Regions from separate parts of the Pseudomonas sp. AN-B15 genome, predicted to be linked through region 1. Evidence: predicted binding sites of a transcription regulator. Region 1 holds the regulator's gene; each other region holds the start of a gene.
What was found. The regulator sigma-54, encoded in region 1, starts transcription at its own class of promoters, with help from an activator protein. The targets are predictions, from matches to a motif close to ANTGGCATNNANNTTGCTNT.

Region 1 (3,209 bases):
CCAAGGTTGTCGACAAGGACAACAACACCACCCAGGGCGAGAAAATCGTCTATGACACGGTGAGAAAACTGGCCAGCGCCGGTCGCGCTACCGGCAACAAGGTCACCGAGACGCGTCCGCGCATCGACATGGTGATCCAGCCGAAGAAGAAAACCGACGAGAAAACCCAGTAATGGCAACTCTGAAAGCTCAGCACCTGGCCAAGGCCTATAAAAGCCGCCAGGTCGTGCGTGACGTCAGCCTGTCGATCGACAGCGGCCAGATCGTCGGCCTGCTCGGCCCGAACGGCGCCGGCAAGACCACCTGCTTCTACATGATCGTCGGCCTGGTGCAGGCCGATCAGGGCCGCGTACTGATCGACGATCTGGACGTCAGCCACCAGCCGATGCACGGTCGCGCCAAGGCCGGTATCGGCTATCTGCCGCAAGAAGCATCGATCTTCCGCAAACTGTCAGTGGCCGACAACATCATGGCGATCCTCGAGACCCGTCAGGAGCTCGACAAGGCCGGTCGTCGCAAGGAGCTGGAAAGCCTGCTGCAGGAGTTCCATATCAGCCACATCCGCGACAACCTCGGCATGAGCCTGTCCGGTGGTGAACGCCGTCGGGTGGAAATCGCCCGCGCCCTGGCAACCGCCCCGAAATTCATCCTGCTCGACGAACCGTTCGCCGGTGTCGACCCGATCTCGGTCGGCGACATCAAGCAGATCATCCATCACCTCAAGGCCAAGGGCATCGGTGTGCTGATCACCGACCATAACGTGCGTGAGACGCTGGATATCTGCGAGACCGCCTACATCGTCAACGACGGTCAACTGATCGCTGAAGGCGATGCGGCAACCATCCTTGCCAACGACCTGGTGAAGGAAGTGTACCTGGGCCACGAGTTCCGCCTCTAAAGCGCGAGCGCATTCGGCCAGCCGTCCGGGTGCTGTAACGTTGAAGCGCTTTTTTTATACGCTTTATTGTTACAGCGCTCTAGGCAAACACGACAGTTTCAGGCATATAATTTGCTTAAGTTTGGCGCTTCGGCGCCCTGTAGTGGATGGCGCATGCGCGCCGGCGAATAAGGTGTTAAGCCCCTGCCATGAAACCATCGCTAGTCTTGAGAATGGGCCAGCAGCTGACGATGACACCGCAGCTGCAACAGGCCATCCGCCTGCTCCAATTGTCGACCCTGGATCTGCAACAGGAAATCCAGGAGGCCCTGGAATCCAATCCGATGCTCGAGCGCCAGGAAGAAGGCGACGACTTCGACAACTCCGATCCATTGGCCGACAACGCCGAACAAAAACCCAACACCGAGATTCAGGAACCCTCCTATCAGGAAACCGCCCCGACGGTGGACAACCTGGAGGAAGGCGAATGGAACGAGCGCATTCCTAACGAATTGCCCGTCGATACCGCCTGGGAAGACGTCTACCAGACCAGCGCCAGCAGCCTGCCCAGCAGCGATGACGACGAGTGGGATTTCACCACCCGCACCTCCGCCGGGGAAAGCCTGCAAAGCCATCTGCTGTGGCAACTGAACCTGGCGCCGATGTCCGACACCGACCGCCTGATCGCCGTGACCCTGATCGATTGCATCAACAATCAGGGTTATCTCGACGAAACCCTCGAAGAAATTCTCGACGCCTTTGATCCGGAACTCGACATCGAGCTGGACGAGATCGAAGCCGTCCTGCACCGCATCCAGCAATTCGAACCCGCCGGCATCGGCGCGCGCAACCTCGGTGAATGCCTGTTGCTGCAACTGTGTCAGCTCCCGGCCAAGACTCCTTGGCTGACCGAAGCCAAGCGTCTGGTCAGCGATTACATCGATCTGCTTGGCAATCGCGACTACAGCCAGCTGATGCGACGCATGAAGCTCAAGGAAGACGAGCTGCGTCAGGTCATCGAACTGGTGCAGAGCCTCAATCCGCGCCCGGGTTCACAGATCGAATCCACCGAAGCCGAGTACGTGGTGCCTGACGTGATTGTGCGCAAGGACAACGAACGCTGGCTGGTCGAGCTGAATCAGGAGTCGGTGCCTCGTCTGCGGGTCAATGCGCAGTACGCCGGGTTCGTGCGGCGCGCCGACACCAGCGCCGACAACACCTTCATGCGCAATCAGCTGCAGGAAGCGCGCTGGTTCATCAAGAGCCTGCAAAGCCGCAATGAAACCCTGATGAAGGTGGCCACCCAGATCGTCGAGCACCAACGTGGCTTCCTGGAATACGGCGACGAAGCCATGAAACCGTTGGTCCTGCATGACATCGCCGAGGCGGTCGGCATGCACGAATCGACGATTTCCCGGGTCACCACGCAGAAATTCATGCATACCCCTCGGGGCATTTATGAACTGAAATACTTTTTCTCCAGCCACGTCAGCACCTCCGAAGGCGGTGAATGCTCATCCACGGCGATCCGCGCGATCATCAAAAAACTGGTCGCGGCGGAAAATCAGAAAAAGCCATTGAGTGACAGCAAGATCGCTGGTTTACTGGAGGCACAAGGCATTCAGGTGGCTCGCCGCACCGTCGCCAAGTACCGTGAATCCCTCGGGATCGCGCCTTCGAGCGAACGCAAGCGGTTGATGTAAGCCACGTTACAGCGTTCCAGTGGCAGGCTATCCGGCCTGCCGCTTTATGCACTGGCAACGAAGGAGAAGCTGTATGCAAGTCAACATCAGTGGACACCAACTGGAAGTGACCGAACCTCTGCGCACCTACATCAACGAGAAACTCGAACGATTGGAGCGCCATTTCGACAAGATCACCAACGTGCAGGTCACGATGTGCGTCGAAAAGCTCAAGCAGAAAATCGAAGCCACCTTGCATATACCCGGCAGCGAAGTGGTCGCCAACGCAGAAGATACCGACATGTATGCTGCGATCGACTCACTGACCGACAAGCTGGATCGCCAACTCAAAAAGCATAAGGAAAAGACCCAGAGCCTCCTTCAGGGCGCAACCGGTCGTTAACACTCCCAACCCATGATCCGACTTGAAAGTATCCTGACCCCCGGCCGTTCCCTGGTGAACGTGCCGGGCGGCAGTAAAAAGAAAGCCCTCGAACAGATTGCCAACCTCGTCCATAAAGAAGTGCCGGATCTGGCCATGCAGGATGTGTTCGATGCGCTGATCGCCCGTGAGAAACTCGGTTCCACCGGTTTCGGCAACGGCATCGCCATTCCCCACTGTCGCCTCAAAGGCTGCGAAGCGCCTATCA
Region 2 (3,209 bases), 1.4 Mb from region 1:
ACATAAGGCTCGACCGGAGTATGTCCGTTGAAATGCGCCACGGCTTCCAGCAGATGATCCACCGCAAACACTTTCAGGCCAGAAGCCAGACAGGCCTCCTCGGCATTCGCCCGCGGCACCACCAGGGCCCGCCCGGCCTTGCGCGCCGCCAGCGCCGCTGGCAACACCCCGCGCACCGGCCGCACCGCGCCGGACAGCGCCAGTTCACCGAGGCATTCCACCTCATCCAGCGTGAGACACGGCACCTGCACACTTGCCGACAGAATCCCCAAGGCAATCGCCAGATCGAACCGCCCGCCGTCCTTGGGCAAATCCGCCGGCGCCAGATTCAGGGTGATCCGCCGCGCCGGAAACTGCAGCCCGGAATTGATGATCGCGCTGCGCACCCGATCCTTGCTCTCCTTCACCGCCGCCTCGGGCAGGCCGACCATGGTCAGCGACGGCAGGCCGTTGGCCAGATGAACTTCGACGGTAACGGCGGGTGCATCCACGCCTATCTGGGCGCGACTGTGGACGATGGACAGGGACATGGTCGTTCCTTGAGCTGAATCGGGGGCCGCTTCCTGCGGGTTTTTGAAGGGTAGTCGGGGAAAGGGGAGCTGGCGCGCGCGAACTTTCACTGGATGTTGCGGGAGGAGGTCAACCAATTTCGAGGCGAAAAAAAACCGCCTTGAGTAGACGGTTTTCAGTTTGCAGGCTTCGGTGAGGCCAAGGCCTGCGTATCCTTTGCGGACACACTCGTGTATGTGCAGGTTATGCACGTTTTCACGTTGACGCAAGCACCGACATCATTTGTCCAAAGTCAATATCACCTTGAAATGATTGACTCATTAAGGTGTGAAACATTGCTTAATCACTTGATACAACTTGTTTAAGTCCCCTTCGAACTACCGGCATAACATCCCCGGCGACGATGCCCACTCCTCGAGTTTTCGTGAAGTGTGGTCGGGAGCTAAAGATTTCATGTTCCTCGACACGGTATGAGACCCGTGCCGGTGCTGTTTTTGGGGAACCCACACCCGGCCGCCTTGGCGGACACACTCGTGTGTAGTCCCGAAGATGTTCGTACGCCGGAAAGTGCATCGGAGGTTTGGCCCCACGCAAGGAGGGCCAAAGTATGTCCAAGTTTCTTAAACATAGGTGGCGCCTCGTCAGAATCGCGTTATGGGCTTTTCGCCTGTACGAGTTTCTGCGAGACCGTTGGAATAATTCGTTGTAGAGGATTGATCTGACGGAAACCGCTCCTGCCTCGGCGGGGGCGGTTTGATGTCTATTCGCAAACTTGAAGGCGTCTCGGCCCGGCGGCTGCAGTCTTACTCGGCCGGCGGCGTCAGCCTGGCTTCCAGTTCTGCGACTTTGGCTTCAAGGCTTTCAAGGCGGGCGCGAGTTCGAGCCAGGACGACCATCTGGCTATCGAATTCTTCACGGCTCACCAGATCCAGTTTGCTGAAAGCACTTTGCAGCAGCATCTTGAACTGGCTTTCGATTTCGGCTTTTGGCAGCGGGGTGTCGCCGCTGAACAGGCGGGAGGCAGTGCCGCTCAGGGCGTCGAGGAAGTCTTTGGGCGCGAGCATGGGATGTGTCCTGTAAACAGTGGTGCGCAGTGTATCACGCAGTGTCTATAGTCATTGACGCAGGCACGGATGCACGCTTTTCGCGCAAGCGGACGGACGGCAACGCACCGTTGTTGTGCGTAACCGTCGGGCGTTTTTCGTGCAAACGCCTGTGGCAGCGGCCAAAGGATTGAAATCAGAGGAATTTGGAGAGATGGCAAGCTTTCTGCTTAGTCGGTAGTGACCCATGCACTGATGCAGTCGCTGTGACGAATGCAGTGCGGCAGGCGGAGCGGGGAGTTTCGCCGGCAGCGGTTAGCTGGCGTCAGTCGGGCAGGCAAGGCCGACGATGCGTTACAAAGCCAGGCACTGCGCTTAGACTTGAGTCGGGTTTGTTTTCCTGGGGCAAGTCCACCAATTCGGGAGAGAGTTTCATGAAGCTAGTCACTGCCATCATCAAGCCGTTCAAGTTGGACGACGTGCGCGAGTCGCTGTCCGAAATCGGCGTGCAGGGCATTACCGTTACTGAAGTCAAAGGCTTCGGCCGGCAGAAGGGTCACACCGAGCTGTATCGCGGCGCGGAATATGTGGTCGATTTTCTGCCCAAGGTGAAAATCGACGTGGCCATCGACGACAAGGATCTGGATCGGGTTATCGAGGCGATAACCAAAGCGGCCAACACCGGCAAGATCGGTGACGGCAAGATCTTCGTGGTCAATCTGGAACAGGCGATTCGCATCCGTACCGGCGAAACCGATACCGACGCGATCTAAGCGCCGCCACAAACCCAACGCCCCAGGAGAAAACAATATGACTCTGCGTAAATTCGCAGGGCTAGGAGCCCTGTTGTCCATCGTAATGCCCGGCCTTGCAATGGCGGCAGACGAAGTGGCGGCCCCGGTCCTCAATTCCGGCGATACCGCCTGGATGCTCACCTCGACAGCCCTCGTGCTGTTCATGACCATCCCGGGCCTGGCGCTGTTCTACGGCGGCATGGTCCGCTCGAAAAACATTCTTTCCGTGATGATGCAATGCTTCGCCATTACCGGTCTGATCAGCATCCTGTGGGTCATTTATGGCTACAGCATTGCGTTCGACACCACCGGCATGGAGCAGGGCGTCGTCAACTTCAACTCGTTCTTCGGCGGCATGGGCAAGGCGTTCCTCGCCGGTGTCACGCCTTCGAGCCTGACCGGCCCGGCGGCGCTGTTCCCTGAGGCGGTGTTCATCACCTTCCAGATGACCTTCGCGATCATTACCCCGGCGCTGATCGTCGGTGCGTTCGCCGAGCGGATGAAGTTTTCCGCGATGCTGATCTTCATGGGCATCTGGTTCACCCTGGTCTATGCACCGATCGCGCACATGGTCTGGTCCGGTAACGGCGGCCTGATGTGGGACTGGGGTGTACTCGACTTCGCGGGTGGCACGGTGGTGCACATCAACGCCGGTGTGGCCGGTCTGATCGCCTGCCTGGTCTTGGGCAAGCGTAAAGGCTTCCCGACTACCCCGATGGCGCCGCACAACCTCGGTTACACCCTGATGGGCGCGGCGATGCTGTGGGTCGGCTGGTTCGGTTTCAACGCCGGTTCCGCTGCAGCGGCCAACGGCACTGCCGGCATGGCGATGCTGGTTACTCAGATTGCAACCGCTGCGGCT
Region 3 (3,209 bases), 690 kb from region 1:
CGCGACATCCTCAACCTGTTGGTGGAGTACGGGATCAACGTGGCGCGCGGTGAGGTCGGCGGCGAGCACGGCAATGCGATCTACCTGCACTGCCCGAACCTGATCAACATTCAGTTCCAGGCGCTGCGGCCGAAGTTCGAAGCGATTGCCGGGGTATTTGGGGTCAAGCGCGTCGGGTTGATGCCCAGTGAGCGTCGGCACATGGAGTTGAACGCGTTGCTTGGCGCGCTGGAATTTCCGGTGCTGTCGATCGACATGGGCGGCTCGATCGTTGCCGCCAACCGCGCGGCCGCGCAGTTGCTCGGGGTGCGCGTGGACGAGGTGCCGGGGATTCCGCTGTCGCGCTACGCCGAGGATTTCGACCTGCCGGAACTGGTGCGCGCCAACAAGTCGCGAATCAACGGCATGCGCGTCAAGGTCAAGGGCGACATCTTTCTCGCCGACATCGCGCCGCTGCAATCGGAGCACGACGACAGCGAAGCCATGGCCGGTGCGGTGCTGACCCTGCACCGCGCCGACCGCGTCGGCGAGCGCATCTATAACGTGCGCAAACAGGAGCTGCGTGGCTTCGACAGTATCTTCCAGAGTTCGAAGGTGATGGCGGCGGTGGTGCGGGAGGCCCGGCGCATGGCGCCACTGGATGCGCCGCTATTGATCGAAGGCGAAACCGGCACCGGCAAAGAATTGCTGGCGCGGGCCTGTCACCTCGCCAGTCCGCGTGGGCAGTCGCCATTGATGGCACTCAACTGCGCGGGGCTGCCGGAGTCGATGGCCGAGACCGAACTGTTCGGCTACGGCCCCGGCGCGTTCGAAGGCGCGCGCGCCGAAGGCAAACTCGGTCTGCTGGAACTGACGGCGGGCGGTACGCTGTTTCTTGATGGCGTCGGCGAAATGAGCCCGCGCTTGCAGGTGAAGTTGCTGCGCTTTCTGCAGGACGGCTGCTTCCGCCGGGTCGGCAGCGATGAAGAGGTGTATCTGGATGTGCGGGTGATCTGCGCCACTCAGGTCGACTTGTCCGAGCTGTGCGCGCGCGGCGAGTTTCGTCAGGATCTGTATCACCGCTTGAATGTGCTGTCGCTGCACATCCCGCCGCTGCGCGAATGCCTCGACGGTTTGACCCCGCTGGTCGAGCACTTCCTCGATCAGGCCAGTCGGCAGATCGGTTGCTCGCTGCCGAAACTGGCGCCGGCGGCGATGGAGCGCCTCAGTCACTATCACTGGCCGGGCAACGTGCGGCAGCTGGAGAACGTGCTGTTTCAGGCGGTTTCGCTGTGTGACGGCGGCACGGTCAAGGCCGAGCATATTCGCTTGCCGGACTACGGCGTGCGTCAGCCGCTTGGCGATTTCTCGCTGGAGGGTGGGCTGGACGAAATCGTCGGGCGTTTTGAAAAAGCGGTGCTGGAGCGCTTGTATTCCGAGCACCCGAGCAGTCGGCAACTGGGTAAGCGGTTGGGGGTTTCGCACACCACCATTGCCAATAAGCTGCGCGAGTATGAAGTTGGTAAAGACCCCGAGAGTTAACAGTAACACTGTGGTGAAAAGAGCTTTTGTGGTGAGGGGATTTATCCCCGATGGGTGGCGAAGCCGCCCCAAACCCGGCAAATGCGGTCCATCCGATACACCATCAATGGATGGATTGGGGCTGCTGCGCAGCCCATCGGGGATAAATCCCCTCACCACAGGTTCTTTTTCCATCTGCAAAAATCGGGATTGCCGCCAAGCGGCATAACACCGCCGGTTTTTCGACTTCGATACATTTCAAATTTCCCCGCAAACCCCCTCAAGTCCTTTGTTTACCGGGCTGCAAGCCGCCAGAAAAAAGTTGGTCTGCAAATTGCTTATGGCTCAGCAGTACAGCGGTGGGCGGCAAACGTCCGGCATGCAGAGGAAAGAGTGTGGACAAGTACCTTTATGTGGCAATGACCGGCGCCAGTCAGAACGCACTGGCGCAAAAGGCCCATGCCAACAACCTGGCGAACATCTCCACCAATGGTTTTCAGCGCGACCTGGAGCAGGCGCGTTCGATGCCGGTGTTCGGTGACAGCTTTCCGGCGCGTGCGTTTGCCATGAGCGAACGGCCCGCCACTGATTTCACCGCCGGTTCGCTGGTGCAGACCGGCCGCGACCTCGACGTCGCCGTGACCGGCAACGGTTTTATCGCCGTGCAGAACCCCAACGGCGGCGAAAGCTACGTGCGCACCGGCAGCCTCAACATCGACGCCCTCGGCGTACTGCGCGCTGGCAACGGCATGCCGGTACTCGGCAACGGCGGTCCGATCGCCGTGCCGCCGGAGCAGCAGGTCGAAGTCGGTGAAGACGGCACCATCAGTATTCGTGCGATGGGCGAAGGCCCGCGCGTCATGGCGGAAGTCGACCGGATCAAACTGGTCAACCCGGACATCAAGAACCTCAACAAAGGCCTCGACGGCTCGATCTACACCAAGGACGGCCAGCCGGCGCCGGCCGACGCCAACGTCAAACTGGTGTCGGGTTTCCTTGAGTCGAGCAACGTCAATGCCGTGGAAGAAATGACCTCGGTGCTGGCCCTGGCCAAGCAGTTCGAGTTGCACGTCAAGATGATGAACACCGCCAAAGACGACGACCAGGCCATGGCTCGGGTCTTGCAGATCAGCTAATTATCAGAACGTCGCGCCGTAAAACAGGCGCACGAGGAGAATCGAATGCTTCCGGCTCTATGGGTTGCCAAAACCGGTCTGTCCGCCCAGGACACCAACCTGACCACCATTTCCAACAACCTGGCGAACGTCTCGACCACGGGTTTCAAGCGTGACCGTGCCGAGTTCCAGGACCTGCTGTATCAGATCAAGCGTCAGCCAGGCGCCCAGTCGACCCAGGACAGCGAACTGCCATCGGGTCTGCAACTGGGTACCGGTGTGCGCATCGTCGGCACCCAGAAAAACTTCACCGCCGGCAGCCTGCAAACCACCGAGCAGCCGCTGGACATGGCCATCGACGGTCGCGGTTTCTTCCAGATCCTGCAGCCGGACGGCACCACGTCCTACACCCGTGACGGTACTTTCCACCTCGACTCCAACGGCCAGATCGTCAACGCCAGCGGTTTCGCCCTGGAGCCGGCCATCGTCATCCCGAACAACGCCCAGAGCTTCACTGTCGGCACCGACGGCACCGTGTCGATCACGGTGCCAGGCAACCCGGCCGCTCAGGTGATCGGCAACCTGCAAACCGCC

Region 2: glnK (P-II family nitrogen regulator) is a predicted target of sigma-54. The motif match lies at 1,767-1,786, and genes of this name have one in related genera.
Region 3: GTQ41_RS07830 (flagellar basal body rod protein FlgF) is a predicted target of sigma-54. The motif match lies at 1,822-1,841, and genes of this name have one in related genera.

The regions. Positions count from the first base shown of each region.
Region 1 is NZ_CP049737.1:1,003,081-1,006,289, reverse strand. Features, by position in the region: gene lptA (lipopolysaccharide transport periplasmic protein LptA) at 1-173, shown strand, start outside; gene lptB (LPS export ABC transporter ATP-binding protein) at 173-898, shown strand; gene GTQ41_RS04345 (RNA polymerase factor sigma-54) at 1,087-2,580, shown strand; gene raiA (ribosome-associated translation inhibitor RaiA) at 2,654-2,962, shown strand; gene ptsN (PTS IIA-like nitrogen regulatory protein PtsN) at 2,975-3,209, shown strand, end outside.
Region 2 is NZ_CP049737.1:5,918,139-5,921,347, reverse strand. Features, by position in the region: partial or broken gene GTQ41_RS26895 (YifB family Mg chelatase-like AAA ATPase) at 1-530, opposite strand, end outside; gene GTQ41_RS26890 (accessory factor UbiK family protein) at 1,314-1,574, opposite strand; gene glnK (P-II family nitrogen regulator) at 1,988-2,326, shown strand; gene GTQ41_RS26880 (ammonium transporter) at 2,364-3,209, shown strand, end outside.
Region 3 is NZ_CP049737.1:1,696,005-1,699,213, forward strand. Features, by position in the region: gene GTQ41_RS07825 (sigma-54-dependent phenylalanine hydroxylase transcriptional regulator PhhR) at 1-1,521, shown strand, start outside; gene GTQ41_RS07830 (flagellar basal body rod protein FlgF) at 1,896-2,636, shown strand; gene flgG (flagellar basal-body rod protein FlgG) at 2,682-3,209, shown strand, end outside.